Regions from separate parts of the Anaerocolumna sp. genome, predicted to be linked through region 1. Evidence: riboswitches for the same ligand, from Rfam matches in the RefSeq annotation. Region 1 holds a riboswitch; each other region holds the start of a gene.
The links. Region 1 has a riboswitch for cyclic di-GMP ahead of RT261_RS12735 (response regulator transcription factor). Riboswitches for the same ligand answer to the same signal wherever they lie in the genome.

Region 1 (4,222 bases):
GTAAAGTTAGTGGAGGCAAGGCTAGCGAAGGTAAAGCTAGTGGAAATCAATCCAAAAAGGACGAACCCACATCTTCTGATGAATCTAATTCATCTTTAAGTGGTGACAGTAATGGGCAAGAAGCGAAAATTGTTGAAGTAAAACCAGAACAACATACTTATGATACTAAAAAAGAAGAGGAAATAGAAGCCAAGATAGAAGAGGCGATAGAGGATGAAAAAGAAGAAGCAGATGAAGACAAGAGTATTACAGTTTTCCAAGTTGTAAAAGAGGTAATAAAGGATAATTCAATTATTACAACTATTATTGCAATAGGATGTATGTTAATTCTTCTTGGTGGCGCTTTGTGGAGGTATATGGAATATAAAAGCCGAAGGAAATAAAGCGGTCGCAGCGGTAGAAACAATTGTAAGAGCAAATTAAACAAAGCAGAATTTAAGCGAAGAATCTCATTTTAAGGTGAGATTCTTCGCTTATTGACTGAATTCATGGCCAGCCTAGTGGGAGGAAGACCACTTAAACTGGCTCGATATGTGCAATAATATAAGACTTTGCTTCATGTCATTGGGTTAAATCACTATATATTTAAAAGACTTAAATTCTGTTTTTGCTATCTTTTCCAGCCATAACCCGGGAACCGATAAATGCCACAATTGGTACGCTCAGAATAATACCTATACTTGCCGTTATGGCTCTTATTATTTCAAGGGCAATTAAATCCGTATTAATGATCTGCGAAAATGGAATTCCATAAGCAAATATCATAAGTACAAGATTTAAAGAGGAACCTGCAAATGCTAAGATTAATGTATTTGCCATTGTGCCCATAGCATCTTTACCGATATTCATTCCGGATTGAAACAATTCAATAGATTTCATTGTTGGGTTCACTGAGTGTAATTCGTAAATTGCAGAGGATATACTCATTCCCGTATCCATAACTGCTCCCAGAGCGGATATCAGTATTCCGGCAACCAGTAAATCTCTTACTTTCAAACCGTTATCCGTAGCTATTAACAGCATTGATTCAGCTTCTTCCATATTTAATCCGCTGATATGTGCTAATTTACCTACTATGTATGCAAGTATTCCTGCCACCAAGACTCCTAATATTGTACCTGTTATAGCAGAGAATGTCTTGGGATTGATTCCGTCCAGTAATATCAGGCATACTATGGTAGTTACTACAACAATTAATATGGTTAGGGGAAGTACCGGAACTCCTTTTGAAATCAATGGTACCAGAATATTCAATACACAAAGGATTGTAAAAATTAATCCCACCAAAGCCATAAACCCTTTCTTTCCGCCAATGATACATAAGAGAGCAGAAAAGAGAATAATTATCCCATATATTAAAAAGGAGCGGTCATAATTATAGATGGAAGCACTAAATTCTCCGTCGTGAGTATCTATTCTGGCGATAATCCTGGTTCCTTCTTTTGCATAAACATTGTACAGCAGTCCCAGATAGTTATCTATGATTTGTGTCTCACCTTTATGTTCGCCGCTTAATATCTTGATTTCAAGCAGCTGGTGTCCACGCTTTAGTCCTTCGGAATTCTCATCTATTTGTGTATTATCTTCTAAAACTTTAATTACTTTTGCTTTCACATATTTGATCGGTGAATTGGCACCGGTTTTATAATTTTCCGGATTGCCTTGATTAGCAAAATATAACAGAATTGAAAAAAATGCAATAAATATTACCGCAGCTGCTACTTTAATAATCAGTGTTTTCCTCTTATCCAATGTTATTCTCCTTATACAACAGTATTTGCAAGAAGATCTGGAGGTCTGAAATAATAGCCTTGCAATCTATTATTATTTACAGGGTCTGTAGTAAATATTAGCATTTTTTACAAAAAAAAGCAACTTATAATTACAGATTTTGTTTAAATGTTACGGTTTCAATTACACTTGAATTTGAAAGCCACAGCAGAAAATAATGATTCTGGATTTCAGGGGAGTCTTTATATGTGGAGCACGGGCCAATATAAAAGGAATTTTAATAATATAGTCATTCTGGGAGTAATTTAGCAAAACTAAAGCTCATACTGGAAGGACCCTTATTCATGGGCGGCATACCTTTCAAGCTCAGAATGACCATTTTATTATCTCTTTCAATACACTTTAGCAGGTTTCTAATCAGAGAATATTCCAAGAAAATGTAGGTTAACAAAAAATAGTCATAAAAAAAGCAAGATATGGATTGAAAATTGTTGAAAATTAGTTCATAATTAATAAGATATATATTATTATTAAGATATGAAATATAATAGAGTTTAGAAAATTATAAAAACATTACATATATTAGATTGGCAAACCTATTGAAAGATAGGGACGCAAAGCTAGAAGCCTGTCGGAAAATAATATGCATTTCCTATGGTCGTTCAGTTGCAACTAAGGTAGAATCAGTATGATTTTACTTAGTTGTTTTTTTATTTTTAATTAGGTTTATTATTAGATGGAATAAAAATGCATTAGAAGGAGTGTTATGAATGATAAAAGTGTTAATCGTTGATGATTCTGTTTTTTCACAAAAAATTGCTGCTAATTTAATTAAAAAAAACATGGATGATGTAGAACTTAGCTTTGCAAATGATGGAGAAGAGGGAATTGAACTATATGAAAAATTAAAACCGGATTTTGTTATTACTGATTTGTTAATGCCCAAATTAAGCGGACAGGAACTGATAAGATTAATAAAAGCACAGGATGAATTCGCAAAGATAATTGTAATATCTGCAGATGTTCAAAAAAACATTCGGGAAGAGGTAGAAGCTTATAATATATTGGCTTTTCTCAATAAACCGTTACAAGATGAAAAAGCTCAGTTAATTTGTAATTTAATGAGGGAGAAGATAGATGGATAGGTCCAGTTTCAGATATGATATATTAAAAGAGGTATTTAATATAAGCGTAGGTAAGGCTGCTGATTTGCTTTCAGAAATTACCGGTAAAAAAATATTGTTAAAGATTCCGGATGTAACAATTTTAGACAGAACAAAAAACGACATAGAAATATCAGAATATCTTCCTATTAAATTTGCCGGGGCATTAATGGTTTCCACTATTTCATTTAAAGAAAATTTAACTGGAAAAGCGAATTTGATTTTCCCGGCTGAAAAAATGAAAGCTTTTATACATCTGTGTCTGAATGAAGATATTCATGATGAAGATAATTTGAGTTTTACAGATATAGATTTTGACATAATTAAAGAAATCGGAAACATTATTTTAAATTGCATTTTGGGAGAGACCGGTAATTTACTTAATATCAAACTCCAATATTCTCTGCCGGAAGTTAAAATATACAATCATATTAATTTCAGAGAAGATATTGATGAAAACGAATATCAGCATATTTTAGTCTTATACATAACTTTTATTATAGATAGTACAGAAATTGAAGGTACTATCATAGTTGATTTAGCATTACAATCTTTAAACGAGTTAATTAGAAAAATTGATCAGATAGAGGCTGATATTTATGAATAACTATTGTTATGAAGTATTAAATAATGTTAACGAAGGTATTATTATAGTAAAAGAGAATTTTGAAATTTTTTTTTGGAATAATTATATGGAGGCTATTACCAATATAAAAAGTTCAAATGCAATGGGGAATAATCTATATACAGTGGTACCAAGCCTGAATAAGAATTATTTTAAAAACGTAGTTAAAAACATACTAAATGATGGATATGCTATGTTTTTTTCTGCTGCTATGCATCAGGATCTAATGCATACGGAAGAAAGGTTTAATATAAAAATCAGCAGAATTCAGGATGAAAACAAGACATCCCTGCTTCTGGAATTCCATAATGTTACCGGGCAGATGACTCAAATCAAACAGCTTAAAAAATATATCAAAGAATTGTATCATGTAAATAGAGAGTTAAAAGAGAAAGAAAAAGAGATTGAATATCTGGCTTATTACGATCAGCTGACAGGTGTTGCAAACAGAACATTATTTTACATTCTTGCTGAAAAATATATTCAAAATGCAAAGAGAAATAATAGCTTATTAGGTATTATTTTTATAGATATAGATAAGTTTAAAAGCATCAATGACACTTATGGACATCAAGCTGGAGATAAAATCATTATCAAAGCAGCTAATATTCTAAAAAAAGCTACAAGAGAAAGTGATATTGTGGTAAGATATGGTGGAGATGAATTTGTGGTTATCCTGCCTAATATGAAAGATATATCCGAT
Region 2 (4,222 bases), on a different contig from region 1:
ATTAAATTAAAAGGTGCAACCTTTGAACTTCTGGATTTATACCAGAATGTATTAAAAACCTCTGAAGAAACCGGAGAAGATGGCTCGGTAATATTTGATAAACTCAAACTGAATACCACTTATTATATTCGGGAAGCTGTTTCTCCAACCGGTTATAATTTAAGTACGGAATTATATGAATTCAAATTAACGGATGAGAACAAAAATATTACCTATGAATTTAAAAATAGTATCATCACTGGAAATATTATATTCTATAAGCAGGATGAAGAGAATCTTCCGCTTCCTGGAGCAGAATTTACTCTATATCATGAAAATGATACAAACTTTGAGAAGCCTTTGTCTACGGCAATCAGTGATGAACAAGGAAAAGTTGAATTCACAAATGTTCCATATGGCAGTTATAAAATAATGGAAACAAAAGCTCCTGAAGGTTTTATCCTATCCGAAGAAGTTTTAACAGCAACAATCCTTGAAAATTTAGTAATTGTTACAACGATACCGACGAGTATATCCAATACTAAAATAAAAGGGCAGCTAAAGATATTGAAGGTTGATAAAACCACATTAAAGCCTTTGGCTAACGCTAAAATCTCTGTGTATAGTGAGTCAGATGTTTTAATAGCAGAAAAAGAAACAGATGAAGATGGTATAGCTGTATTTGAAAATATACCTTATGGAAACTATTATTTTGTTGAATCCCAGGCTCCTTCCGGATATGTGCGGAATACAGAGAAACATCCTTTTACTATCAGCCAGAGCGGAGAGGTGATTCAAGTAACATTCGAGAATACTGTAATAACTAAACCAACTACACCAGGTGGTAACGAAGACAACGAGGAACCAAATAAGCCGGAAGAGAATAAACCGGAAGAAAATAAGCCGGAAGAAAACAAACCGGAGGAACCTAAACCAAAGGAAAATAAGCCCAAGGAAGAAAAACAGAAAGAACCTAAAGGCGGTAAAAAATCGGATACCAAAAAGTCAGAAGAAGAATATGAAATTGATCCGGACGGTGTACCATTAGGCGGAAAAGAAGGAGATAATGGTAATAACGGAAGTGTAAACAAAGCAGGAACAGAGAAACTACCAAAAACCGGAGAAAGCAGCAGGATTGGATTTTATATAACTGGAGTAATTATGATTTTTATTGGATTCGTTTTAAAAGTAAGAAGAAAACATCATGCGTAAAAGAAAGTAATATTCTATTGTTAAGACGGGATTCTATTCCGTCTTAACAATTATGTAAAACACAGGAATAGATTTAAAATGTCTATAATTAACAAAGACTGTGAAATAAATATTGCTTAACAGTATGTATTCTACTGGAGACAACTATGAAAACTGGGAAAAAAAATAAATTTCTTTCAATAAGTTTTATATTCATAGGCCTATTAATTATGATATATCCCAAAGCCTCTGATTTATACAAAATGTATCAACAACAAAAATTAATAAAAATCTGGCAACAAAGTTTTAATATTATTGAAAAAAACAGTAGTTCCGATCATGATACTGATTATGACAATTACCGTGAGGAAGCCGGGTTCAATAAAGCAGTGGAATTAAGGAATCAAAGTGCAGAAAATAAAGGCATTGGCAACAACATGGAAAATGCAAATGACTCTTTAAAAGGTATAACTGAAGACAATAACGGAGCAAACACTGGAGGTCTATCAGAAAAACTGCAAGAGGATATTGGTATTGAAGGAATCATTAAGATTGAAAAAATAGATTTGGAACTGCCAATATTAACAGATGCCACCGAAAAAAACATGAAAGTATCAGTGGCATCCATTAAAGGCACCGGAAATCCTGGGCAAATTGGAAATTATGCTATTGCAGGACACAGAAGTCATACTTATGGTAAAAATTTTAACAGACTCGATGAAGTTGAAGTAGGAGATTCTATAATAATTAATAACGGTAAAAAGCAATTTAATTATGAAGTAATGGAAAAATTATACGTAAAACCTGAGGAAGTAGAAGTATTAGAGGGTAATGTGACAGACAAAGAAATTACATTAGTTACCTGTCATCCCATGATTAATCCAACCCATAGGTTAATTATAAAAGGAAAAATAAAGGATTAAAATCATTCAAAACCAATCCACGATATAGGACTTTAGACCTATATCGTGGGATGGATATATATGTTAATATATAAAATATAAATACAAATAGTATAACATCGACTTTCAAGCGATAATAGCAAACTTAGTGAAAACTAAAGACGCAAAGCTAAAGGGCCTTCCTTATATAAAAGATGGCAGCCAGTTACCGAAAGGGGAGTTTTTTATGTTTAAAAAACAAATTTTTATTCCCTTATTATCATTTGTTTTAATGTTTAGTTTTATGGTTGATATGGTACAAGCCTCTGGTTCGGATTTTTACAGTGAAGATCTGGAACATGGAATAATCAGTATTCAATATCTGCCAAAGAGCGACAGTAATACAAAAGTAATAATTCAAAAGGGAAATCAAAAGTATATTTATGATCTTAATTCCAATAATACATTTCCGCTGCAATTAGGAAATGGAAATTATACCATATCTGTTTTAGAACAAAAAAGTGGAAATAAATATAAGCTTATTAATAAAGATACGGTAAATTTGAATATAAAGAATGAGAATGTTGTATATTTACAATCCATTCAATCCATTCATTGGGATAAAGATATGAAGGCAATACAAAAAGCCAAAGCGCTGACAAAAAATTCAAAGAGTGATCAGGAAAAAATAGAAGCTATATATAATTACATAGTGAAAAATATAAGTTATGACAAGAAAAAGTCTGCTAATATAAACGCAGACTACATTCCATCTATTGAAAAAACCTTTACTACTTCAAAAGGTATTTGTTATGATTATTCAGCTTTATTTGCCGCAATGCTAAGAAGTGTTGACATCCCTGCAAAACTAGCTATGGGTTATGGGAAAGATATAGACGAATATCATGCATGGAATCAGGTTTATTTTAAGGACAGTAAACAATGGGTTACAATTGATACGACATATGATGCAGGTTTTAAAGACAGTAAATCAAAGAAGTCAATGATAAAAGAAGCTGCGGATTATAGTGTAGAAAAAATCTATTAAAATGTCTTGTTATTAACCCATAAAATTTATGAAAAATAATTGATTTACTTAAGTATAAAGGGGCCTTGCAAAATAGCTAATTTAAGCTATTTTTGCAAGGCTCCTTTTGGGGCTCTGTATCAAGTTTATTATAGAGCTCTTTTTAGTTTGAAAAACTTCTTTTGGATACACAGAAAGCATAAAGAACAAAAAAATTCTTCCTATTTACAGGATAAAGAGTTCTTAGAAAAAGATATTATAAATATATAAGAATAGAGAACAAATTATTATATAATTTATAAAATGGTAAGGGAGGAATCCTATGAAAAAGATTGTATTAGTAGTAGTGTTTGCAGCATTCATTATTTCTCTGGCTGGGTGTAAAAAGAATGTGGAAGAAGAAGCAAGTGAATCTATAGCAGAAAGTTTTGTAGAAAACCCAGAAATAGCTGATATGGATATTGGAGGTACTGTTGTTGTAAAGAACGAAGATGGATCGGAAGTCAGCTATGGAAGTACCCAATGGCCTACTTCAGATTTAGTAAAAGATGTGCCGGTATGTAAGAGTGGATTAATTACCGGAACGGTAGATAGTGAAGAGTATTCTACTATTTACATGGAAGAGGTAAAAGAAAAAGATGCATTGGAATACCTGGAAGAACTAAGGAGGAAGTTTCCAGATAATAGCTATGAAGTGAATGCAGACGATATTATATCATATGGCGGGGAAAATTCTAATGGCATTGCAGTTGTGATATATTATGATATTGCCAGCGAAAGTATATCTATTTCAGTATCAAAGGTAACTGAATAATGAAAAGGTAGTAAAATGGAAAAAACTATTTCATTTAGTAAAGAACGTAAATTAAAAGGAGATGGAGATATATGTATTGTAAATATTGCGGAAAAGAAATAAATGATGACGCAAATTTCTGTGATGGATGTGGCGGAGAAGTTCAAGGTGACACTATGAATAAACAAACTGCCGAAAACGAAAATATTAATAAAGGTAACGATAATATTTCAAGTACTGGTAAGGTAAAAAAAGATTCCAGTAACAAAGTAATATTTATACTTTCCTATTTGGGAATTTTATTCTTTCTACCCCTTGTAGTCTGTCCGGAATCTAAAACCGGGAGATTCC
Region 3 (4,222 bases), on a different contig from region 1:
CTTTTTATGATGGTGCAGATATTCAATAGGGTCCTCTAAGGTAATTACATGGGTGTTATAATTGGAATTTATCACATCAATTAAGGAGGCCAGAGATGTTGATTTACCACTTCCTGTAGGTCCCGTTACTAGAACCAATCCTCGTTTCTTAGCTGTGAGTTCTACAACTGAACTTGGAATCCCCAGCTGTTCTGGTTTTGGAATTGTAGTACCCACCAGACGAATTGCCGTTGCATAGGAGCCTCTTTGCTTGAATACATTGACACGATATCTACCCAGGTTGGGAATAGAATAAGAAAAATCCACCTCTCCTTTCGTCTCTAAGACAGTTCTAAAATGTTCAGGAACAATTGGCATTATTAATTCCGATGTATCATTCGGCATATATTTTATGTCCCCAACATCCTGCAGCTCACCGTTGACCCTGCATTTTGGAGGCACCCCAACTGTAATATGGAGATCGGAGGCTCCTATATCCTTTGCAACCTGTAGTAATTCCTCTATAGTAACCATACCTTTTCCCTACTTTCTTTTACCTAATCATCAAATAATATTTTCTTCATTTCAGAAATGGAAGTAATACCATGCAATACTTTTTCTGACACACTGGTTTTCAAAGTTTTCATTCCTTCTGATAATGCCAGATTATTAATCATTAAGGCATTACCTTTTTTACTTACTAATTCTTTCAGTGCAGGTGTTAAAGGCATAATCTCATATATTCCGATACGGCCAAAATATCCCGTTTCATTACACATATGACATCCGGTTGCTTCATATATTACCTGTTCTTCATCCTCCTTAAGTCCAAGCAATTCCTTTTCCAATTTATTCGCCTGCTTTTCCTTCTTACAATATGGACATAATCTTCTCACTAACCGCTGTGCTATAACTCCAATAGTTGCATCAGCAATCAGGTAAGGTTCCACTTCCATGTCTTCTAGTCTTGTAATGCTGCTAGCCGCACTATTTGTATGAAGAGTACTTACTACAAGGTGTCCGGTAATGGAGGCTTTAATAGCAATCTCAGCAGTTTCATTATCTCTAATTTCACCAATCATGATAATATCCGGATCCTGCCTTAGGATGGATCTGAGAGCACTGGCAAATGTTAAATCTGCTTTTGGATTTACCTGAACCTGATTCACTCCGTCAATATTGGCTTCTACCGGATCTTCTACCGTAATAATATTAACATCTTCCTTGTTTAACTCACTAAGTGCTGTATAAAGGGTTGTGGACTTACCGCTTCCAGTGGGTCCGGTTACTAATATCATCCCATGAGGTTTAGAAAGAATGGCATTGAATTTCTCCATTTCTTCATCCGTAAAGCCAAGCTCCTTCTTGTCCTTTGTAAGACCTCTTTTAGAGGTAAGTCTCATTACTATCTTCTCTCCATAAATCGTTGGCAGTATCGACACACGAATATCGTACTCTTCTCTGTCTATGATCATGGCTATTCGCCCGTCCTGAGGCTTTCTCTTTTCAGAGATATCCATATCTCCCAAAATCTTAACTCTGGCTACAATTGCTGAAAGCAGGCTGTTGTCATATTTCATAATTTCTTTTAATATACCGTCAACCCGGTATCGTATACGTATTGTTTTCTCAAATGGTTCTATATGTATGTCGCTTGCCCTTTGCCTGACGGCCTGTTCAATCATGGTCTTTACTAATATTACAATAGGTGAATTATTTATATCTTCATTATTCTCTTTTTCTTCCTTCTCTTTGTCCAGTATCTCTTTTTCTTTGGTATATCGCTCTGCCACCTCCATGGCTTCCGCATTTCCATAATACCTATCTATTGTTGCTGCAATTTCTCTGGGAAGTGATATTACTGGTGCTATCTTAAAATTGGTTATGATAGAAAGATCATCAACAGCCAGAATATCCATAGGATCGGACATTGCTACCCTAAGGGTATTAGGATCCTTTTGATCAAATTCAAAAGGAATCAGCATATATTTTCGTAGTATCTGTTCGTTAACCATGTTAAGAATATCCTGTGGAATTTTAATACCAGTAAGCTGTACAATATCTATCTTAAGTTGTTTTTGAAGTGCTTTAGCAATGGCAAGTTCATTCACATAGCCTAAATCCACTAATGTTTCACCTAATTTGCGATTGCCTTTCTTTTGCTCTGATAAGGCAGTCTTAAGGTCCGTTTCCGTAATAAGACCTTCCTGGATTAATATATCACCTAGTCTTTTTTTATTTTTTCTAAAATCCATTCCTGCTCTCACCGATTCCTTTTATTTTTCAATCTTTTACCAATAGGACTTTAGTCCTATTGTATCATAAATCATATATATAATCACCTAAAATTAACAATTCAACAAAATTTTTATTAAAAAAGCAAAAAAAAGCAACTAAACAAAATAGAAATATTTTGTATTAGCTGCAACTGAACCACCATAGGGGCTATATATACTATACATGATATATTTTCCCCGACAGGCTTCTTGTTTTGCGTCCTTATCTTTCGATAAGTTTGCCCTGACTTATGATTTATATGATTATATTAAAATATGATACATTATAATTCTTTCCAATGCAACATAATTATGCACAAAAGATTACCATAAGTATTCTTGTAATCTCTGCCTTTTTAAGTTCAGCTATTTGTAACAATATAAAATTCTAGTCAACTTGCCGGTTTTCTTTCATATTTTTAGTCACATTTCACATTTTAGATTAAAACTCAGTCTTTGCATATTTACAAAATATGCTTTTACATTCTGGGCTTTTTATAACATATACCATAGAGTTTAGACCCTCCATGATTTTTTAAGTTTATTAATCAGAAGGATCTCTGCAGAGGTATCTATATCCGGATTGGAATCCGGATGGTATTTTTTAGCCAAAATTTTATAGAACCTTCCAAGCATTTCCCTCTCGTCATCGTTAAACTCACTGCTGATACTGCTGCTACTGCTGCTATTAAAATAATTATTGAAATTTTCCTGATAGGCATATTTACGGTATCTCTTGCTAGTCTTTTTAATATTGATTCTTTCTTCAAGGATTTGATTCAGTTGATTTAAGTATTCAGAGTTCATTAACTCTCCGAACACATTGTAGCATCTGTCATATTCACTGGCAGCAATACCGTATTCTTTTTGAAAATCCTCTTTGGCCTGACGATACTCTTTTAATATTTCCTGGTGATGTTTACGTGCCAGATATTCCTCTGTTTGCTGGTATTCATTAAGAATTCTATCTTGTAAGGGCTCAAGCTCTGACTTTATAATCGACCATATTTCATCTCTGCTGATATTTATTCCTTTTGCTATCGAATCAATTTTATTTTCTCCTATACAGTCTTCCAAATCATAATCAATCAAGTCATAATAATGTATCACACAAAGGGAATAGGGTTTCTCTTCATGTAAACTTATCCTATAGGCTTTATTAATAGGACGTTCATATTTTTCATCACTCATTTTATAAGTATAAGTTTTACCAGTCTGCCCGTTATTAGACCAAGTATATGAATCCACCAGGATTTCTTTTGGCTCTCCTAATGTATTCGTTGGTATATCATGTAATTCTTCTATATGACAATACAAAATGACACCTCCAGGAATAATTCTACCTATGATTCACTCTACGTTTTAAGTATAGTATTCTTTAAAGTCTTATTTGTATGCAAAGGTAAACCGTAATCTGTTATTCTAAAATAGAAAGAAGCTGCCTGTACTGAATCCAACATGTTGGACAGTATTATCAAGCAGCCTCTTTCTATTTGTATATTTCTTATTATTATAATTGTTCAAATATTTTAACGCCTTTTGTATTAATATATCGATACATAATGCCGCTAAGAATTAGCAATACCAGTGCCATAAGCCCATTAATAACAGCCAGTCTTATGTTTAGTACCATCATTAATATAAAAGGTAAAAATGATAGAAACATATTTAATAAAACAGCTATTGTTGTTGAAGCGCTTTGTTTAATAACCGTTACTTCCGAAGTCCAGTTTAAATTCGGCATTTTGAGATTTACTAATAATCCAAATATAGATACAAAAAATGCAAATGCGGTTGGTAACAGTATAATTATAAATAAATCCAATAAAGATAAATGCAGTCCAATAAATACGATAATTGAATTTATGAGTATAGCAGGTATGGTTAAAATAAGATTCAGAGCAATTTTACTATTAAATATAGTCTTTTCTGTTACCGGCGATTCTTTTAATATCCATAGATTCCTT
Region 4 (4,222 bases), on a different contig from region 1:
ATTAGAGTTTATCTATTGAAAATTTGAACCCCTATGGTAGTATAAAATTACATAGGAGAATCTATGAAGAATATAGATTAGAGTAATTTTACAGAAAGAAAGAGGTGTATTATGAAGATAGAAGTATGGTCAGATTTTGTATGTCCCTTTTGTTATATCGGTAAGAGACTGTTAGAACAAGCAATAAATAAATTTTCTCATAAAGATCAGGTAGAAGTGCTATTTAAAAGCTATGAACTGGATCCTTATGGAGAAAGTGATACAAGTTTATCCGTAGACGAAGTTTTAGCTGAAAAATATAATATGACTATGGAACAGGTCAAAACCATGAATGAACAGGTTATCCAAAAAGCAGTTACAGTAGGATTAAATTATAATCTTGATACTATGGTACAAACCAATACTTTGGATGCACATAGACTTGCTAAGTATGCCACGAAAGCTGGAAAGGGTGCTGAGTTAACCGAGAGAATTCTAAAAGCTCATTTTACAGAATCGAAATTTATCGGGGATAAAGATATATTAACAGAATTGGCAGTGGCAGTTGGTTTAGAACAAAATGAAGTGAAAAGAGTTCTATCCGGCAATGATTATGCAGATGCTGTACGTGCTGACGAAAAGGAAGCAAAACAATTAGGCGTGCAGGGAGTTCCATTCTTTGTGTTTAACCGCAAGTATGCCATATCGGGAGCACAGCCTTTAGACTTATTTATGGATACCTTGGAAAAAGTATGGAGAGAGGAAAACCAATCTTCATCTTTTGAGCAAATCCATAGAGGAGAAGGGGCTATATGTACAAATGAAGGCTGCCAGGTACCTGAAAGGTAAGCCTGTTAAAAAGAAAAGTAAAAAGTAAAGACTGTTACAAGATACGAAGCTGCCATCTTTCTCTGTATAAATTCAAATACCCGAATCGTATACAGAGAATGGCAGCTTATAATATTGTCCCTATTTCTCATCTTAACTTATGCAATAACTTTTCCTAATTTAAAGACCGTTTGGAAGTTAGAATTCCTTTAAAATTATAGCAAAAGGAATGGGTGTCGCTACTACTTTATTTATTTTTTAGCATTTTATATTTATCTGCATCCATTTTTTCTTTAATTAATTCTTTTACTTTTGCTAACTCTTTATCACTATTAAAAAAACGCTTTGGTAAAATTAATACACTGTTACTTGACTCGTATATAATAAACATATTTTCTTTTTCTATAATCTTATAAATATCATACCACTTGTAGGTAGAATCAAAGGATTCCGACTTTCGGTGTATACCATTTTCAGAAATAGTATATTCCGTTTCCTGCTGCAATAGCTTATTGGTGCGGAATTGCTTTTTTAAATTCCTTTTTATCAATACTGGATATAATATGGAGGAAATTATTACAAAAACAAATAAAACTCCAACTGTAATTTGATGAGATGACAGTTGGTCATTTTCCTCCTCATTTGCCTCCGTAGAGGTTACTGTTTCACTGCTTGAATCAGATGGGCGATTTGTCAGCAGCAAAACCGATAGCAAAATTAAAAGAGCTGCTATGTAGATTATTACTTTACTTAATGGATTCTTATTTCTTGAAGTGTAAAAATCAATAATTTCTTTTTCTTCTATTTGTCCATTTGCTATAATATTCCCTTGCTGTTCCCACATACTTTTCCTCCATAGATTACTTGCAAGAATTATCTGACTATAAACTTATACCAATTATAATATATGATGTAATTTTTTACAAGGTAATACTTGGTCTGCCTTTATAATAGATGTATGTCGAATAATACAAATTATTATCGAAATGAGTTGATTTTCCCTACTAAAAGGTATATTATACCAATAGGAACTATATAAAGGGGCAAACTTATCGAAAGGTAGGGACGCAAAGCCAAGGGTCTTCGTTTTCATAAACATGACAGCCGGTTGCAGCAGTAGTATGTTGATTATGCCTTTTATTTTATAATAAAAGGCTTTCTTAATTCACCTCTCTTTTCATGCAAGAAAAATCCCACTTTATATATGTAAATACAGATATAATTATATTCCACAAGGGAGAGCAAAATGAAGAAAATAAAATTGGGATTCAAAAAAAGTATTAAAACAAAACTTATTTTATCTTTTTCCGCTTTAGTTTTATTATCCTCTATTGTTTTGAGCATAATATCATTACAGGTAGCAAATTATATTATCAAACAGGTGGCAACCAAGTCTCTTACAACTATGGCCCATGATGCTGCCAGATTAGAAGAAAGCCGGCTGGAAACTCAGAGACGTTCTTTAAAGACCATAGTAGAATTACAGGATATCAGAAGCATGGACTGGGAAAATCAACAGCCTATTCTTCGCAGCATGTTAGCTAATACCGATTTTATAGAAATGGGTGTTATTCAGCCAAATGGAACGGTTAATTATTCTAAAGGAAATTCTATACAATTAGGCGAAGCTGATCCATCCATGAATGCAATTAAAGAAGAAAAAGAAGTGATTCTCTTCCTCGCTGACCCGGATACTGGCGAACAGTCTCTTTTGCAGGTAATACCTATTAAAAATGGGGGTGAAGTAGTAGGTGCATTATTAGGCCGCAGAGACGGAAAAGCTCTGACTAATATGGTAAATGATACCGGCTATGGAGAAGAGGGGTATGGTTTTGTTATAAATAGTAACGGAACTGTTATCGGTCATCCTGATGAAAATAAAGTGTTCGACCAATTTAACCCTATTGAAGAAGCGAAACAGAACAACAGTCTAACCTCTTTATCTCAACTAATCGAAGAAATGATTAGCAAGAAAGCAGGCTTTAAAGATTACGCTTTTGAAGGCAATCATTTATATGCAGGCTACTCTCCTATTGAAGGAACAGATTGGGTTATTGCTATAACCGCTACTGAAAGTGAATTATTCTCTTCTTTAGTTCAACTGGAGAAGATTATGGTAGCTGCCCTTGGGGTTATCTTACTGGTAAGTATCTTTGTTACTTATATATTAGGTAATTCCATTACAAAACCGATTATAAAAGGTGTTGGATATTCTAAGAGAATTGCAGGTTTAGATTTAACAGAAGATATAGATAAAAAAGCTTTAAAGAAAAAAGATGAAACCGGTGAACTTGCCAATGCTATGCAAAGTATTCTTATTGAACTACGTAGAGTCATCAATGAAATCAACGATTCCGCTGAACAATTAGCTGCTTCTTCCGAGGAGCTTACTGCCACTTCCCAGCAAACAGCAAATGCTTCAGAAGAAGTTGCAAAAACAGTGGAAGAAATTGCAAACGAAGCTTCAGAACAAGCGCGAACTACTGAATTAGGAACTGCTAAGGCTGTGGAATTAGGAGAAACCATTAATAAGGTCTACGGATATATAAATGATGTAAACCAATCCAAGGACCGGGTGAATGATGTAGTCAGCAACGGAATTTATGAAATTGATTCTTTAAGCAAAATAACTACAGAAAATACCGATGCTGTAAATGAAATCTATCAGGTAATTTTAAAAACTAACGATAGTTCCAACCAAATTGGTGAAGCCAGCAAAGTAATTGAATCTATTGCATCCCAAACCAATCTGTTATCCTTAAATGCCGCTATAGAGGCAGCAAGAGCTGGTGAAGCCGGAAGAGGATTTGCGGTTGTAGCGGAAGAAATCAGAAAACTGGCTGAACAATCAGAAGCTTCCACAAAGATAATAAATACTATAGTAGCTGAATTACAACAAAATACTGGCGATGCCGTAAAGACCATGGAAAGAGTATCTAATATCTCCGAGGAACAGGCTATAAGCGTAACTAACAATAAAGATAAATACCAGCAAATTGCCGAAGCCATGGAGGCAACCAATGCATCACTTTCTCACTTAAATCTCTCTGGGGATGAAATGGATAATATGAGAAAGAGTATTCTGGATGTACTACAAAATATTTCGGCTATCGCGGAGGAGAATGCAGCCGCCACTCAACAAGCATCTGCTACTACTGAAGAACAAACCGCTTCCGTAGAAGAAATTGCTCACTCCAGTATCAAACTGTCTGAATTAGCTATAAGATTGCAAACAGCAGTTGCTCAATTTAGAGTCTAACTTCACGGATAAAAATGCACAATATAGTCAAAGCTGCTAAAATTTATAAAAACATACTTATATTTATTTTCACATAGAATAATGGTATTCAATGCTAAAACGTATACATATATGCCAAATTACTTGAAAACTTAAGGTTTTCCGTGTAAAATAGAA

Region 2: it holds a riboswitch for cyclic di-GMP, as region 1 does, so the genes downstream of both, RT261_RS18900 (transglutaminase-like domain-containing protein) here and RT261_RS12735 (response regulator transcription factor) in region 1, are expected to answer to the same signal.
Region 3: it holds a riboswitch for cyclic di-GMP, as region 1 does, so the genes downstream of both, RT261_RS12950 (GspE/PulE family protein) here and RT261_RS12735 (response regulator transcription factor) in region 1, are expected to answer to the same signal.
Region 4: it holds a riboswitch for cyclic di-GMP, as region 1 does, so the genes downstream of both, RT261_RS17435 (methyl-accepting chemotaxis protein) here and RT261_RS12735 (response regulator transcription factor) in region 1, are expected to answer to the same signal.

What each region holds. Positions count from the first base shown of each region.
Region 1 covers NZ_DAMAUC010000014.1:67,472-71,693, reverse strand. Annotated here, with positions in the region: gene RT261_RS12745 (InlB B-repeat-containing protein) at 1-383, shown strand, start outside; gene RT261_RS12740 (YibE/F family protein) at 595-1,752, opposite strand; cyclic di-GMP riboswitch class I at 2,311-2,405, shown strand; gene RT261_RS12735 (response regulator transcription factor) at 2,502-2,876, shown strand; gene RT261_RS12730 (chemotaxis protein CheC) at 2,869-3,501, shown strand; gene RT261_RS12725 (diguanylate cyclase domain-containing protein) at 3,494-4,222, shown strand, end outside.
Region 2 covers NZ_DAMAUC010000033.1:38,765-42,986, reverse strand. Annotated here, with positions in the region: gene RT261_RS18910 (collagen binding domain-containing protein) at 1-1,191, shown strand, start outside; gene RT261_RS18905 (sortase) at 1,338-2,093, shown strand; cyclic di-GMP riboswitch class I at 2,201-2,285, shown strand; gene RT261_RS18900 (transglutaminase-like domain-containing protein) at 2,299-3,099, shown strand; gene RT261_RS18895 (DUF6591 domain-containing protein) at 3,401-3,892, shown strand; gene RT261_RS18890 (DUF4870 domain-containing protein) at 3,964-4,222, shown strand, end outside.
Region 3 covers NZ_DAMAUC010000015.1:14,167-18,388, forward strand. Annotated here, with positions in the region: gene RT261_RS12945 (type IV pilus twitching motility protein PilT) at 1-513, opposite strand, end outside; gene RT261_RS12950 (GspE/PulE family protein) at 537-2,234, opposite strand; cyclic di-GMP riboswitch class I at 2,400-2,509, opposite strand; gene RT261_RS12955 (hypothetical protein) at 2,772-3,572, opposite strand; gene RT261_RS12960 (hypothetical protein) at 3,766-4,222, opposite strand, start outside.
Region 4 covers NZ_DAMAUC010000027.1:20,074-24,295, reverse strand. Annotated here, with positions in the region: gene RT261_RS17445 (DsbA family oxidoreductase) at 112-828, shown strand; gene RT261_RS17440 (YcxB family protein) at 1,055-1,651, opposite strand; cyclic di-GMP riboswitch class I at 1,840-1,923, shown strand; gene RT261_RS17435 (methyl-accepting chemotaxis protein) at 2,054-4,066, shown strand.